One region of the Ruegeria sp. K7 genome, then DNA from elsewhere that is predicted to be linked to it. Evidence: riboswitches for the same ligand, from Rfam matches in the RefSeq annotation. Region 1 holds a riboswitch; each other region holds the start of a gene.

The links. A riboswitch is a leader RNA that binds a small molecule or an ion and turns the genes downstream of it on or off. The one in region 1 is predicted to bind cobalamin.
Region 2: another riboswitch for cobalamin. It lies ahead of ACR0FE_RS09540 (hypothetical protein); the one in region 1 lies ahead of ACR0FE_RS13930 (DUF1636 domain-containing protein).
Region 3: another riboswitch for cobalamin. It lies ahead of ACR0FE_RS19115 (DUF1636 domain-containing protein); the one in region 1 lies ahead of ACR0FE_RS13930 (DUF1636 domain-containing protein).
Region 4: another riboswitch for cobalamin. It lies ahead of ACR0FE_RS08375 (DUF4198 domain-containing protein); the one in region 1 lies ahead of ACR0FE_RS13930 (DUF1636 domain-containing protein).

What each region holds. Positions count from the first base shown of each region.
Region 1 is NZ_JBQFMJ010000008.1:65,168-69,123, reverse strand. Features, by position in the region: gene cphA (cyanophycin synthetase) at 1-487, shown strand, start outside; gene ACR0FE_RS13935 (Mur ligase family protein) at 503-2,239, shown strand; cobalamin riboswitch at 2,350-2,552, shown strand; gene ACR0FE_RS13930 (DUF1636 domain-containing protein) at 2,654-3,010, shown strand; gene ACR0FE_RS13925 (ABC transporter ATP-binding protein) at 3,007-3,792, shown strand; gene ACR0FE_RS13920 (ABC transporter substrate-binding protein) at 3,811-3,956, shown strand, end outside.
Region 2 is NZ_JBQFMJ010000004.1:143,647-147,602, reverse strand. Features, by position in the region: gene ACR0FE_RS09550 (DNA polymerase III subunit gamma/tau) at 1-655, opposite strand, end outside; gene ACR0FE_RS09545 (protein-tyrosine phosphatase family protein) at 826-1,329, shown strand; gene ACR0FE_RS09540 (hypothetical protein) at 1,331-1,738, opposite strand; cobalamin riboswitch at 1,826-2,046, opposite strand; gene ACR0FE_RS09535 (alpha/beta hydrolase family protein) at 2,212-3,120, shown strand; RNA gene ffs (signal recognition particle sRNA small type) at 3,120-3,218, opposite strand; gene ACR0FE_RS09525 (bifunctional 2',3'-cyclic-nucleotide 2'-phosphodiesterase/3'-nucleotidase) at 3,258-3,956, opposite strand, start outside.
Region 3 is NZ_JBQFMJ010000014.1:67,985-71,940, forward strand. Features, by position in the region: gene ACR0FE_RS19100 (LysR family transcriptional regulator) at 1-587, opposite strand, end outside; gene ACR0FE_RS19105 (YybH family protein) at 832-1,338, shown strand; gene ACR0FE_RS19110 (hypothetical protein) at 1,510-1,845, opposite strand; cobalamin riboswitch at 2,331-2,538, shown strand; gene ACR0FE_RS19115 (DUF1636 domain-containing protein) at 2,633-3,013, shown strand; gene cobW (cobalamin biosynthesis protein CobW) at 3,010-3,956, shown strand, end outside.
Region 4 is NZ_JBQFMJ010000003.1:285,320-289,275, forward strand. Features, by position in the region: gene ACR0FE_RS08365 (winged helix-turn-helix domain-containing protein) at 1-432, opposite strand, end outside; gene ACR0FE_RS08370 (LacI family DNA-binding transcriptional regulator) at 437-1,462, opposite strand; cobalamin riboswitch at 1,821-2,020, shown strand; gene ACR0FE_RS08375 (DUF4198 domain-containing protein) at 2,150-2,935, shown strand; gene cbiM (cobalt transporter CbiM) at 2,942-3,553, shown strand; gene ACR0FE_RS08385 (cobalt ABC transporter permease) at 3,550-3,956, shown strand, end outside.

The sequences.
Region 1 (3,956 bases):
CCAGCTAGAGATCAAGGGCCGCAGGCTGTGCGTCGTATCGATGCCCGGTGACCGTCGTGACGAGGACGTCGAGGATGCGGGCGCGGCGCTGGCCGGTCATTTTGACCACTTCATCTGCAAGGCTGACGACCGCCGCCGCGGACGCGGGCATGACGAAATTCCTCAGATGCTGCGGCAGGCGTTGATTGCAGGCGGCACGCCGGATGAGGCGATCACAATCATCCCTGATGAGGTCGAAGCGGTGACGGCGGGTCTTGAAATGGCAGCTCCCGGCGATCTGCTGGTGATATTCGGCGACGACACCACCCGCTGCTGGAAACAGATCATCTACTTCAATTCGGATGGCGACGCACCTGAAGCTGAAGCAATCGGAAAGCCTGCCCCTGTTGAGACCTCTTTCGAGGACATATTCGACAGCGATCAGGCCCTGATCCGGGACGAGCGCGGCGTGCGTCTGGCCCGCGAAATCAGCGAAGACGCGGATTGAGCCGAGGGCACCGGAATGGACAGAATTGAAGAGCTTGAGACCGCGCTGACCATCCCCAGCGCGACCAGTGACGCGTTTCGGGTAGACGATGCGCGCCGGCTGACCGGGCCCGGGTTGCTCTGGGATCACCCGGGCGCAATCATGGACGTCTTTTTTGACCAGGAGCAGTCTTCGCGTGTCATTGAGCTGTGGCAGCATCATGCACGTCGTGTGCTGGATGCTCTCGGCTGGCACCAGGAAAAGCTGACATATCGGGTATTCACCGGCGGCGTGAACCTTGCGATTTCAGCGCCGATGGATCAGCTATATTCAGCGATCTTTGCGGTCCAGACCGCATGGCATTTCTGTGCCGCGGCGCTGGTCGGGGAAACACCCGGCGATTTCGACAAGATGATCGCCAACGTCCGCGACGTCATGGCCAAAGAGGCAAATCCGGCCCTGATCGCCCTGATCCAGGCGGCCTCGGCGCGGGGCGTCGATATCCTGTGTGACGACGACGAGATTTCGATCGGCCACGGGGTCGGAAGCCGGACCTGGGCCTGGAACGCTCTGCCTGCGCCTGATGAAGTCGAGTGGGACGCCTTGCACAACATCCCCGTCGCCTTCATCACCGGAACCAATGGCAAGACCACAACGACCCGGCTGCTTGAGGCGATCGCCCGGGCGGCGGGCAAGGTTGCCGGGCTGACCTCGACCGAGTTTGTCCGCGTCGGCGACGACATCCTCGACCGTGGTGATTATTCCGGCCCCGGCGGAGCGCGCATGCTGCTGCGCGACCGGCGGCTTGAAGTCGCCTGTTTGGAGGTTGCCCGTGGCGGAATCCTGCGCCGGGGTCTTCCAACCCATGCGGCCTCGGCTGCGGCTGTCACAAATGTCGCCAATGATCATCTGGGTCAGTACGGCGTCAACACGGTTCCGGAGTTGGCGCAGGCCAAGTTCGCCGTGCACCGCACCCTTAAGAAAGATGGCGTTCTGGCCCTGAACGCGGATGACGCGTATGTCCGGGATGAGGCACTGAACACGTCCTGCAGGATCTGGTGGTTCTCGCTGGACCCGGAAAACGCACTGATCCACCAAGCCCGCGAGCAAGGACATTGTTGTGCCTTCCTGCGCAACGAGATGATTGTGTTCTTCGATGGCTTCTCGGAACAACCGGTGATTTCGGTTCACGATGTACCGCTCGCCATGGGTGGGGCCGCCAGTTACAATATTCTCAACGCAATGACTGCGCTGTGTCTGGCCCGCGCACTCGATATCCCGATGCAGGCCATTCGCGCCGGATTGTCCGGGTTCAAACCAGACGCCAAAGACAATCCGGGGCGGTGCAACGAGTTTTCCCATAACGGCGCCCGCGTCTTTGTCGATTTTGCGCATAACCCACATTCTGTTGCGGCAGTGTGCGAGGCATTGTCCGGAGTTCCGGCAAAGCGCCGCTTCATACTGCTAAGCCATGCCGGGGACCGGTCCGATCAGGACATCATCGATGTTACGCAAACGGCCTTGCGGTTCCAGCCGGATGTGATCGTCGCTGCCGAGCTTGAGGGCTATCTGCGGGGACGCAACCTTGGTGAGATTCCAAAGCTGATTAAGCAGGCGGCAATGAACAACGGTCTTCGGGATGAGCAGATCCTGAGCGCGCCTTCCCCGGTCGAGGCGAGCAGGACAATACTGGATCAGATCGAACCGGGCGATCTTGCCCTGTTGCTGGTCCTGTCCGAGCGCGAGCAAGTCTTAAAACTGCTGGAAAACTGAACCCCTACGCTGAATCCGAGGACCTCGGGCGGTGAAATTCGAGCACCGCCCTGCCCAGCCGATCCGATTGTCCTGCCAATAATTCTGTATTGACGCATGCCCGGGTCTGAGGCACTTAGCTAGTAGATGGTTCCCGAAGGAAGACCCGAGGGATGAAAAGGGAATACGGTGCGGCCCTGAAGGCCAAGTCCGTAACTGCCCCCGCAACTGTAAGCGGTGAGCAACGCCAAACACCCACTGGCCGAATGGGCCGGGAAGGAAGGCCAAGCAAGGACCCGCGAGTCAGGAGACCTGCCATCAGTGTTCAACCAACCCGGGGCGGGGCGCCCTGGAAGGAGGCTTAGATGGCACGTCAGTCACGTGTTTACATGATCAGCACCTTCTGTCCGCGCTTGGCAACAAGTGGAGCGGACCATGTCAGACGCCACTGATCATATTCTTCTGATCTGTTCGACATGCAACGGTGATTTGTCTGCGGACAAAATACGCTCTTCTTTGTCAGATGCGCTACCTTCCGGGTTTGCCATTCGCACGGTCGATTGCATGGCCGGGTGTGCGCAGCCGACAACTGTTGGGTTTCAGGCCGCCGGCAAAGCCCAATACCTGTTCGGTGACATCCGGACCCCGCATGACATCGCGGCCTTGGCCGAATTCGCGTTGCAATATCAGAACAGTGCCGATGGATGGACCTGCGCGTCCGACAGGCCGAGCGCGCTTTTTGACAAAACCCTTTCCCGTTTGCCCCGAATGATTTTGGAGGAGCCTTCATGACGACCTCTGCATTTCTTGCCGTGCGTGACGTCGAGTACTATGCACTGAATGGTGATGTACTGCTGCAAGCGGCGTCTTTCGAACTGGAAGAAGGTGCCATCCTTGCAATTGCCGGGCCGAACGGGGCCGGGAAGACGACGCTTCTGAACCTGTTGTGCGGCACGGCCGAACTGGTGCTGGGCGACGTTTTGATCAATGGGCGCAGCCTGAAGCACATGCCCGCCAACGAGCGCGCCCGAATGATCGCTGTTGTCAGCCAGCACGAACTGCCGGATAGCAGACTGTCTTTACGGGAATATGTGGCCTTGGGGCAAATCCCGATCCGGGCTGATCGGTCGAAAGAGGGCCACGCCGCCGAACTGGACAGGGTTTTGAACCTGACAGGTCTGAGTGATCTGGCGGACAAACAAATGGGCGTACTTTCCGGGGGTGAACGTCAACGTGCGCATATTGCGCGCGCTCTGGCACAGAACCCTTCGCTTTTGTTTCTGGACGAACCGACAAACCATCTGGACCCCGACGCCAAGGGGCGGATGCTGTCGCTGGTTGCCGAGTTGGGCATAACGGTGGTCATGATCGTCCACGACCTCGTCATGATCCCCGAATTCGCCACCCATGTGGCCATGATGAAATCCGCGCGGCTCACGGGCTTTGGTCCCGTGGCCGATGTGCTGACCTCGGACCAGGTTCGGGAAACCTTTGGCGTCGACTACCTGTACTTTCACCATGAGGGCCGCGTGATTCCGGCGCTGGACATCCGAAAAACCTCGGTCTCAAACTAACCCTAGGAGCATCTTTGAATGAAACAGATCTGGTCGGTGGTCCTGGCCACAGCCCTGGCAGGCGGTGCGTCGGCACAAGAAATTGCCGTCGACAATTGCGGCAAGCCGCTGGTTTTTGAAACTGCACCCGAGCGGATTGTCGTGCACGATATGAACATGACCGA
Region 2 (3,956 bases), on a different contig from region 1:
GGGTGATCAGCGCCAGTGCGTCCTCTGCGATCTGGGCGCCCTCGGCGGCAGCGATCTTGTTCAGAAGCCCGATCATGTCCTCGGGTTCGATCCGGCGCAGGTCGAAGCGTTGGCAGCGCGACAGGACCGTCACCGGAACCTTGCGGATTTCGGTAGTCGCGAAGATGAACTTCACATGCTCGGGCGGTTCCTCAAGTGTCTTGAGCAGCGCGTTGAACGCGCTGGTCGAGAGCATGTGAACCTCGTCGATGATATAGATCTTGTAGCGCGCGCTGGCAGCACGATAGCGGACGCTGTCTATGATTTCGCGAATATCGTTCACGCCGGTGCGGCTGGCGGCGTCCATCTCCATCACGTCGACATGGCGGCCTTCCATGATCGCCACGCAATGTTCGCATTGGCCGCAGGGTTCGGTCGTCGGTTTGCCGTCGCCATCGGGGCCGATGCAGTTCATGCCCTTGGCGATGATCCGCGCCGTTGTCGTTTTGCCGGTGCCGCGGATGCCGGTCATGATGAAGGCCTGCGCGATCCGGTCTGCCTCGAACGCGTTTTTCAGGGTGCGCACCATGGCATCCTGACCAACCAGGTCGGCAAAGGTTTCCGGGCGGTATTTGCGGGCAAGAACCTGATAAGCGGGGCTTGGCGTGTCGGTCATTTCTGCTCTGTCGGATTCGTATCAGAAGTGCAGCGTAGAGTGCGCCGCCGCCTGCGTCCACAGCCGGTTCGCGAAATTCATTTGGGAATGCTTCGGGATGCGCGTAAAAATGAAGGCGAAAGCATTTTTGACCGGATTCTTGTGCGTAACGATTAAGGAGGGCGCGTTGCATGTCTCAGATGATTATTCATGCGCTGCAGGTCGGAGGAGGTACTCTGGCCCTGACATCAATGCCGGGGCGTGGGGGTAAATATGCCCAGGACCTGAATGCGATTTCCGACTGGAAGCCCGGTCTTGTCATTTCAATGACGACCGAAGTCGAGATGCTGCAGGACGGCGCGCGTGACTTCGGAACCGACATTCAGGCGCGCGCCTGCCGCTGGGTCCATCTGCCGGTCGAAGATTTCGGTGCACCCCCCGACGCCGTGACCGCGCGCTGGCCCGATGTAAGCGCGGCCGTCCGCCATGCCCTGTCAGGGGGCGGGCGCATTCTGGTGCATTGCCGGGGCGGCTGTGGCCGGTCCGGAATGGTGGTGTTGCGCCTGATGGTCGAATGCGGCGAGCAACCGGGTGCAGCCCTGAAACGGTTGAGGGCGGTGCGGCCCTGTGCGGTTGAAACAGATGCACAACTGGCATGGGCCACGCAATTGATTCCGGCCAGCGCGGACCCGTAGCTTAGGCCGACAAATGTCCGGCCTGGGCCGCCACTTGGCGACCTGCCAGGGCCGAAGCTTCAAGCATGGCGCAGGGCGGGTCCGACAGAATTGCGGACGGCAGCGCACGGAACTCTGCGCAGAACATCATGTCTGCATAATCCTCCAACCTGTCGCCCGGAGTTTCCTCATTCGTTCCGCAAAACACCCGGATTTTGTCTGGCCGCGCGTGGAACCGGGCCATGCACCCTTCGGGGCAATGGGCAAGCTCGCTGCTGCCTTCAATGGCGAATTGCGGGGTTGCGGCCGGGCCGGCGCTTGCCACGGCGCGCGTCAGAGCCCGCGCCATTTGCGCCAGTGCCGGACAGGGTTTGCCGGTGCGCTGGCACACAGTGGCAGAAAATTCGTGTGTCCTTGTCTTCCAGATCATAATGCGCCCTCCGCGCGCGGCGCGGGGCAAGGATCAGGTGTGACGGGGCTATGCCATCAGGACCTGCCCGGACACCCCGCCCGAGTTTCGGTTTCAGTATCGATGGCAGGTCTCCTGACTTGCGGGTCATCGCTTTGCCGACCTTCCCAGCCTTTCGGCCAGTGGTGTTTCGGCATTGCTCACCGCTTACAGTTGCGGGGGCAGTCTCGGCCTTGGTTCCTTCCGGCAATGCCAGACAGAACCGCACCGTGTTCCCTTTTCATCCCGGCCCCTTAAAGGGCGCGGAAACCATCTCCTCATCGCTAGCGGTTGCCGGGCCCCCGAGTCAAGCGCATTGCGCGGGCCGAGGCATTTGGTCCGATGCGTGGTCGGGAAAGCGGACGTTTGGTCATGTTTGCACCGGGTTGACTTGAGCGGGCGACTGGCCTGACAGATAGGTGAACTGAACTGTTCAGTTGAGAGCGGAGCATGATATGTTGGACATACAGGAACAGGTCTTGACCGAAGACATACGATTTCCCTCCGGGACGGCTATGCTGTCGGGTCGCCTGTACCTGCCTGTTGCAGCGCCTGATATCGTAGTTGTTCTGAACAGCGCGACCGGCGTTCCCCAGGACTATTATCAGCATTTTGCCCGGTGGCTGGCGGAAGAGCAGGGCATTGCCTGTCTGACCTATGATTACCGCGATTTCGGAAAATCGTTATCGGGGCGTCTGAAGGATTCGCGTGTCACCATGTCCGATTGGGCGCTGATCGATATTCCCGCGGCCCGGGCCGAGATGCGACGGCGATTCCCAAGTGCGCGGCAGTGGACCATTGGTCATTCGCTGGGGGGTATGCTTGGGCCATTGCAATCGGATGTGGATCAGATCGACCGGATGATTTGTGTGTGTTCCGGCCTGGTTACGTTGTCGGATCATCCCTGGCCCTACCGGGGGCTGGCCGGAATCTTCTGGTACGGGCATGCGCCTTTTGCGGTTCATGTGCTGGGGTATCTGCCCGGCAAGGCCATTGGGTTTGGTTCGGACCTGCCGTCAAAGGTCTACTGGCAATGGCGAAAATGGTGCACCTCGCCGAACAGCTATCAGCCTGAAATTGGCCAAAGCCTGCCCGCAGCGACCTGGCCGCGGGCCGGTGGTCCGGTTGACCTGTTTGCGATTTCGGACGACCAGATGGTGCCTGAAAATGCGGTCTGGAGGCTGGCCGAACTATACGGCCCGGACGCCAACCGTCATGTGCTTGAACCAAAGGACTTCGGGCTGAAATCCATGGGCCACATTGGTGTTTTTACGCGCAAAAACAAAGCGGTCTGGCCGAGGTTGATCGAGTCTGCGGAGCAGCAAGTCCGTTCCGACCGGAAAGATGTGACGATTGCGGGATGAAGTGAGAGGTTGGACATCGACCCAAGCGGGGCTCGTTGTGGCTGCTTCCTTCCGGACCTGACCAGGTTGGCGAGGCGCTCGCCCGCGCCAACCTCTCAATCGTCGATATAGGGAAGTTGCGCCAGGAAGACAACCCGTCAGAGTGACAGTCTGATCCGTAGAAAGCCTTCCGGGTCATGCCCCAGCACATGCGGATCGTATGCGTCCAGTTCAGAAAGATGCTCCCTTGCTCCCGGCCCGGTTTTCAGAATCGAAGCGTGGCCGGGAAGCCGGACAAGGCTGAAGGGGAAGGGCGCAGATTGCATCGGGTCGCCCGGTAATCCCCCCGAAAGATAGTCGCGCAGGACGTCCCTGATGGGTAAGGTCGGCAGATCGATCTGCCGGGCCTGATGCGCAACTGGGAAGTGTCCGCCGCCGCTGGCCCGGTAACTGTTCAGGGCCACAACGAATTTCTGGGTGGGTTCAACAGGGATTCCACCGCAGCAAATCTCGCGGACACGGTTTGCAGCGGGATTGACCAGCATTCCGTGAGAATCAAAACGCGCCGGCTGGGAAAGATCGATCCGATAGGTCAGGCCGAACAGCACATCGAAGTTATGCCCGGCCCGTGTTTCATCGGTCAGAGTGCGGACAGTTCCTTCATCCACCTGATTGAAAATGCCCGCCGACATTTCAAGCCAGTCACGGACCATATCGCCGGTGACAAGCACGGCGCGCAGGTCATTCGGGAAAGAATGAAGATCCGAAACATTGCGTAACCGAACCTTTCCGGGCGGTACATCCGTGTAGGAACGCGGTCCCGCGCGGCCTCCGAACTTGCAGGGCGAAACAGCGGA
Region 3 (3,956 bases), on a different contig from region 1:
TTGTCCTGTATCCACGGCACATCGGTCAGGTTTTTCGCACCCAACCTGACAAGCTCTGGTGTGCCGCATAGTACGAACGGCGACTTTAGAAGCAGTTTCTGGGCCGCGCCGCTCCAAACATGGTTTGGCGGGCCTCCGCGTATCGCAATGTCAAAGGCTTCGAGATCGACGTCCCACGAATTTCCTTCCGCAGCGAAGGACACCTGGATGCCGGGGTGTTCCGCCCAGAAGCCGCCAAGACGTGGCATGATGACCGCGTCGACAAATCGGACAGTCGTAGACACACTCACACCGCGAGCGGCCTCCTGAGCCGTCACATCATCAATGCCCTTTGCGATCTGCTCGAATGCGTCGTTGAGCGTGCTGGCCAGCGTCCGACCGGCCTCGGTCAAAGCAAGTCCACGGCCCTCTCGGCGCACAAGTGGAATCCCCAGATCAGCCTCAAGCTTTCGCACCTGTTGGGCAATTGCCGCAGTGGTTACGTTCAGTGAACGTGCCGCGGCAGAATAGCCGCCTAAACGGCCGGTCGCCTCAAACGCCCTGAGGGTCGTAAGCGGCGGCAACTTATGCCAGTCAATAAGGTTCATTCAGTAGAAATACTTAATGATTGCTATTTTTTCCTGCCTCGCAAGGTACACCAAACGTAACTATTGTCGAGAAATACACCCGATACGAGTTGAACAATCAGTGGTGTAGCTATCTGAAATTGCGATTGCCCTAAAAGCCTGTCGAATTGCGTTGCAATGCGATCGTCCTGCAATGCGTTTTGCGTTGACAGGCGGGTTTGAACAACCGGCAAGGTCCAATCGCCGCAAATGCTTGGAGGCCGATATGACTATCAGGATAACCATGCTTTTTACTGGAATAGGGTTGGCCATCGCGGCACCGGCGCTGCCCGACACCAAAGCCGAGACTCCGCAAGCCGCACACGTAGCGTATCTTGCAGCGATCAACTCGAACAAACTGGATCAATTCCTTGAGACGGTCACTGTTGACGTGGTGTTCATCGCTCCTGGCGCGCCTGTCATGGAAGGCAAAGCCAAGGTCGGGCCCTGGGTGCGCGGGTATTTCGACGCCGTTCACACCAGTTGGAAAAAGCAATCGCTGGGATTTGTTGTGGCGGCGGACTGGGCGTTTGAGCGTTATGAGTTTACCGCCACCGATGTTCCGCGTGACCCGGGCCCTGCCACTGTTTCCACCGGCCATGGCATCAATATCTACCATCTCGAAGATGACGGAACATGGCGCGTGGCGCGGGATATCTGGTCCAACGCGAATACCTTCAGCGCCGGCAGATCAATAGCGCCCGCGTGTTCGGGGCGTGCCGAACCTTGCTGATCAAAAGCTTTGATTGGTTGGCACGCCGCCCAGATGGCCTGGACACATACTGGATCGGCCGCTTTTAACCGGGTTCCGTCCACGGCCAACTGCATTGGCCTCCGGACGGAACCAGGCAAGTACTTTTCTCGGCAACCGAAAGGCCCAACCCGCAGACCGGGCATTAGCGAATTACTGGGCCACAACTTCCTTGCAACTGCCTTTGCCCCATCCGGATTTGCTGCCCGAAGCCGAATAGTCAAACGTGCCAGTCTTGAGATTCACGTTGTAATTTAACGTGAAGCCGTCACCGATATACAGGTAAGTCAGGGTGTCGAGGCCGGGATACACCTCAGCCTTATTGTCGATATCACCAATGGTAATATGCCCTTTGTTCTGGCCCTCGTATTTGACCAGCGTGGCCGCCATTTCCGGGTATTTTGCATCCGCCGCTTCACACTCGAACACCCGGTCTTCCGCAACTGCAGCGACGGGTAAGTACACAAGAAAAGCTGCTAACTTTTTCATTTTTTGTTTCCTGGCATATTCTGTTCGCCGACGCCCGCTAAGGGCAGTTTGAGGCATAATTTTGCAAAAAATCTGGCTACTCTGTGCACGGCAAGACGGCCATCAGATTTGATCTCGAAGCGGTCGTTTTTGCCGGGTCTTGCGCGAATACTGAAATGGAGTATCCCGAGCCGGTCGGAACAGCGGTTACTTAATCAACGAAACCCCAATCCCTCAGTTTAGCGATGCCCGAAATGACAGGCGGTTGGTCGCCGCAACGTCCACACGCGGCCTGCCCCAGTGGTTCTGAAGCCGAATCCGCCCCGCCCGTCCGGTTCCCGCCGACCCCTTCCAAAATCAGCGAACATCACACGGAACACCTCAATCACGCAGGTTTTCGGGCGCCGTGAACGCCCGGCGATGCCGCTGAGTGACCACCTCAGGTCGCTTTTTCCTTCCGGCGGCGAAACCGCGCATCCTGAAGCTTGACAAGTCCCCCGCCTGTGCCGCATGTCCGACCCGTTGGTGTCCATCCCTGGATGGATGAAAAGGGAATGCGTCAGCGGTTTTTCCGTCAAACGCAGCCGCCCCCGCGACCGTGACCGGAGAGGGTGCCCATAGCCACTGGCCGAAAGGCCGGGAAGGCGGGACATCTGCCAGAGCAAGTCTCTGACATCCGCAAGCCGGGAGACCTGCCAGCACCCGAAGAAGAAACCGGGCGGGGTGTTCCGGTGTCGGGTCCATGTGCAGACGCGTGGCCCGCATGAAACCCCGTCCCCCGCGAAGAGGATTTGGGGGGATGAGAGACATGACCGAGACCGCACCAGTCGAGTTGCTGGTCTGTACCACGTGCCGCCGTGGACTGCCCGTCGAGGATGATGAAAAACGCCCCGGCACATTGCTGCACAAAGCGCTGCAACAGGCCGACCTGCCCGAAGGCATCACGCTGAAACCCGTCGAATGCCTGTCGAACTGCGATCAGGGCTGCTCGATCGTGCTGCGCGGTGGACCGGGTCGCTGGACCTTTGTCTATGAGAACCTGAACGAAGCCGAACACGTTGACGCCATTGTCGACGGTGCGACCAAATATCTGGCGACCGAGGACGGCTTGGTCAAATGGCGTGAGCGCCCCGAACATTTCCGCAAAAACTGCGCCTCCCGCATTCCCCCGATTGGAGCCCTGAAATGAGCACTCTTGAGAAATTACCCGTCACTGTGATCACCGGCTTTCTGGGCTCGGGGAAGACAACGCTGGTCAAGCACCTGATGCAGAACCCGCAGGGCAAACGTCTGGCGGTCGTGGTCAATGAATTCGGCGACGTGGGCGTCGATGGCGATATTCTGAAATCCTGCGCCATTCCCGATTGTCCGGCAGAGAACATCATGGAACTGGCAAACGGCTGCATCTGCTGCACCGTGGCCGATGATTTCATTCCGACCATCGAAGCGCTGATGGCGCTGGACCCGCGCCCCGATCACATTCTGATCGAAACCTCCGGCCTCGCCCTGCCCAAGCCGCTGCTGAAAGCCTTTGACTGGCCCGATATCCGCTCGAAAATCACTGTGGATGGCGTGATCGCTCTGGCCGATGCCGAGGCGGTCGCGGCAGGTCGCTTCGCTCCGAATGTCGAGGCGGTGGATGCCCAGCGCCTGGCCGATGACTCGATCGACCACGAAACGCCTCTTTCCGAGGTGTTCGAGGATCAGATATCCTGCGCCGATATCATCCTGCTGACCAAGCCCGATCTGGCCGGGCCAGAGGGTGTTGCCAAAGCCAAAGAGATCATCGCAGCCGAGGCCCCGCGCCCGCTGCCCGTCGTAGAGGTTGCCGAAGGCGTCGTAGACGTCCGCGTCGTGCTCGGTCTGGAAGCCGCAGCCGAGGATGACATGGACGCGCGTCCGTCGCATCACGACGGTCACCACGACCACGAACATGACGATTTCGAAAGCATCATCGTCGAACTGCCGGAGCAAAGTGACCCACTCGATCTGGTTGCCAAGATCGAACGTCTGGCCAGGGAACTGAACATCCTGCGCGTCAAGGGGTATGCGGCAGTTGCCGGCAAACCGATGCGTCTGCTGGTTCAGGCTGTCGGTGCCCGGGTGCGTCATCAGTACGACCGCCCCTGGGA
Region 4 (3,956 bases), on a different contig from region 1:
GGACGAGGATACCGGACCGTGATCGCGGATGTGCAGCAGAACCGAGGCGAACTGTTGTTCAAATCCATCCCGCCGCCAATTCTTCCAGCGGGCCTTCAACAAATCCGCGTCGCGCTGAAACCGCAGGTGCCAATGCCGGTAAAACTCCATCGGAATGACGGCGGCGTCATGCGTCCAATGTTCGAACAGCGCCCTGTCCCGTTCATACAGGCGCTTCAGATGTGTGCTACGATAGGTGGGCCTGCGCGAAAACAGGATCATGTCATGGGCGCGGGCTACGGTGTTGATACTGTCCAGCTGAACAAAACCAAGCCGTCGGATCAGGTCCAGAAGATCCGCGCCTTTTGCGCTGCCCGACGGGGTCTCGGACAGCAAGTGACGATCCATGAACACCGCACGCGCTGTCCGGTTGTCCAGTTTCGGCAGTGCCAAGACTCTAACGCCGCTTCAGTGTGTCGCCGTAGCTGATTTTTGGCGTCAGGGTCACGCGGGTTTCAATCTCGGCTTCCGGGTCGGCCAGCTGTGCCGCGATGATCCCTGCGGCCTGACGGCCGATTTCCAACCGGCAGGCATCCATGGTTGCCAGTTTGCGAGGCAGACCTTGCAGCAGTTCGACATTGTTGAACCCTGCCAGCCCGATTTGACCAGGGATGTCTATCCCCTGATCCAGCAGGTACAACAGTCCGCCAGCGCCGATCATATCATTGGAATAATACAGAAAATCCAGTTCCGGCGACCGTTCCAGCATCGCCTGCGTCATCTCGCGCCCCTTGGCCAGTGCCGACCCGCCCGAGTAGAACTCGCGATCCTCGATCTCGATCCCGTGTTTGCCCAGAACTTCGGTAAAGCCTTCGAAACGTTTGCGCGCGCGGTGGTCCAAAGGCATCTTGGTCCCCATGAAACCGATATGCTGGTATCCGGCCTTCAGAATGGCCTGCGCCATTTCGCGACCGGCACGGCGGTGCGAAATGCCGACCATCGCATCCACGGGTTTGCCGTCGGTGTCCATGATTTCGACCACCGGAATGCCCGCGGAATCCAGCATTGCCCGGGCCGCTTCCGTGTGTTCCAGCCCTGCGATGATCACGCCCGAAGGCCGCCACGAGAGCATCTCGTAAAGGACCTTTTCCTCTTTTTCCGGCAAATAATCGGTTACGCCGACCACTGGCTGCAATTCGGTGTCTTCCAGAACCTGATTGATGCCGGTCAGGACCTCGGGGAAGACCATGTTGGACAGTGAGGGGATGATGACCGCGACCAGATTGACCCGGCTGGATGCTAGCGCGCCCGCAATCTTGTTGGGCACGTATCCCAGCTCTTTCGCGGCGGCCAGAACCCGTGTTCGGGTCGCATCCGAAACATCACCCCGATTGCGCAGGACCCTGCTGACCGTCATTTCGGATACCCCCGACGCTTCCGAGACATCGCGAAGGGTAAGCGGGCGTTTTGTTTCTGTGGTCACGAGGCACCTGCACTGTTGTTTTGCCCGATGGTAGCGTGAACACGGCAACAAATACAACAACTCTGCTTCGGCGTCGAACGCTGGGCCGGTCGGACCTTTTGTGCATCGGAGCGACCCTACATATTTGCGGTGAGTTCAATTTTACACGCGAGTCAACGCCCGCAGTTTCAGGCCTAAAAATCTCAAGTCCGCGAACTGAACCGACGACTATTGAACGCGGAAAGAGATCTAGGAAAATAAACACACTCGCGGTGGCGCATACCAAACCGCGTAGCAAGCGCGAACATGCAATTCCTGATTTCGCAAATGGCGCATGCAACGCCGCAATCAATTGTTGACCGTGTCTTACATATTCTGGCATGAACGCGCCATGTTCGGTTCCGGGGACATCCTCGGAAGCAATAGGGAATGCAGTGCGGCACATTTCGCCAACTCTGCAACTGCCCCCGCAACTGTAGGCGGCGAGCGCGGCTGATAATGCCACTGGGGTATCCCGGGAAGGTTAGTTTAGCGCTTTGACCCGCAAGTCAGGAGACCTGCCGAACATGCGCCCTTGGAAGGGGCGTTCATCATCGGCGACGGGGTGTGCGCCGGATCTGTTTGCCCGACAAGGCAGATGGCTTCGCGTTCCCCATCGTCAAAGTAAATTTGCGCCGGGGATGGCGCGACGTGAGAAGGACTCGATTTGTGAAAAAACTGCTGGTGGCTGCCACGGCTGCTTTGGCGATGCCTGCATTGGCGCAGGCCCATTTCCTGCTGGAATATACCGACGACACGATGATCGAACGCCCCGGTGACGTTCCGGTCAAACTGGTTTTCTGGCACCCGTTTGAAGCCGGTCACGTGATGACCCTGGAAAAACCGGAAGAATTCTTTGTAATCCACAACGGTGAAAAAACCGATCTGATGGATACGCTGGAAGAAACCACTTTTGAAGGACCGGACAACATTGCCAAAGCGTTCCTGGGCTCGGTTCCGGTTAAACGCTCGGGTGACTATGTGGTGGTTACAGTTCCTGCGCCTTACTACGAAGAATCAGAGGATATCTATATCCAGCAGATCACCAAGGCTTACCTCAACCGAAACGAACTGCCGACCGACTGGGATCAGCCGCAGGGGCTGGCCACCGAGATTCTGCCGCTGAACAAGCCTTACAACATCATCGCCGGGTCAACCTTTACCGGTCGCGTGTTGAGCGAGGGACAGCCCGTCGCCGGCGCAGAAATCGAAATCGAGTACATCGCCGCAGCACCGGACATGACCGGCACCGGCGCGAAGGACGCCACCGTGTCCCCATTGCCGGGCGGCGCGTTGGTCGCGATTTCGGATGACAACGGATATTTCACTTTTGGTGTGCCAAAAGCCGGGTACTGGGGCTTTGCCGCTTTGGGCGTGGGTCCGGAAACCGAGCATGAAGGCAAAGAGCTGAGCCAGGATGCGGTCATCTGGATCCGCGCCTGGGATCTGGAGTAAGCCTGAATGCACATCGTCGACGGAGCCCTTTCAAACCCTGTCGTGATCGGCGGTGCGGTCGTCGCGGCTGGCGGGATCGCATTGGGCCTGAAATCGCTGGATCTGGATCGCATTCCCACGGCGGGCGTGTTGTCGGCCAGCTTTTTTGTCGCCTCGCTGATCCATGTGCCGATTGGCCCGTCGTCTGTGCATTTGATTCTGAACGGCCTGGCCGGGCTTCTGCTCGGCTGGGCCGCCTTTCCGGCCCTTTTTGTCGGCTTGCTGCTGCAAGCCGTGTTCTTCGGTTTTGGCGGATTGACCGTGCTGGGGATCAACACGGTGAATATCGCCCTTCCGGCGGTGCTGACCTGGATGATCTTTGGTCGCCTGATCGCACATGGCTCGCCTGTTCAGGGGGCGATCTGGGGCGGCGTCGGTGGCGCGTTTTCGATCGCCGCCACGACTGCTTTTGTCGCGGTCTCGCTGGCGCTGTCCGGCGATGAGTTCCTGCCCGCTGCCAAGCTTGTCTTTTTCGCCCACATTCCCGTCATGGCTATCGAGGCCGTGCTGACAGGTTTTGCCGTTCTTCTGGCCCGCAAGGTCAAACCGGAACTTTTTGTAAAGGTTGCGTCCACATGAAACAGTTGATCCTTGTTTGTACGCTTGCTCTCGCCCCGCTCCCGGCTCTTGCGCACAAGGTTATAGCGGGCGTTTTTCCGGCAGGCGACGCAATCGAAGGCGAGCTGGGGTTTTCCAATGGCGATATGGCCGCAGACCAGGAAGTCATCGTCTATGGCCCCGACGGCTCTGAACTGGGACGCACAGTAACCGATACGGACGGTTTCTTTCTCTACAGCCCGACCAGAGCTGTGACTCATACATTCAGGGCAGATCTGGGTGCAGGGCACGTCGCCGAAGTTGCCATGCCGGCCGACGAAGTGGCCGAAATCATGGGGGTCGAAGCCGAGCTTTCTGAAACAGCCACGCCGGTTGCATCTGCGGATGGCGCGGCAGCGGTGACTGTGGCCTCGCTCTCGGATGA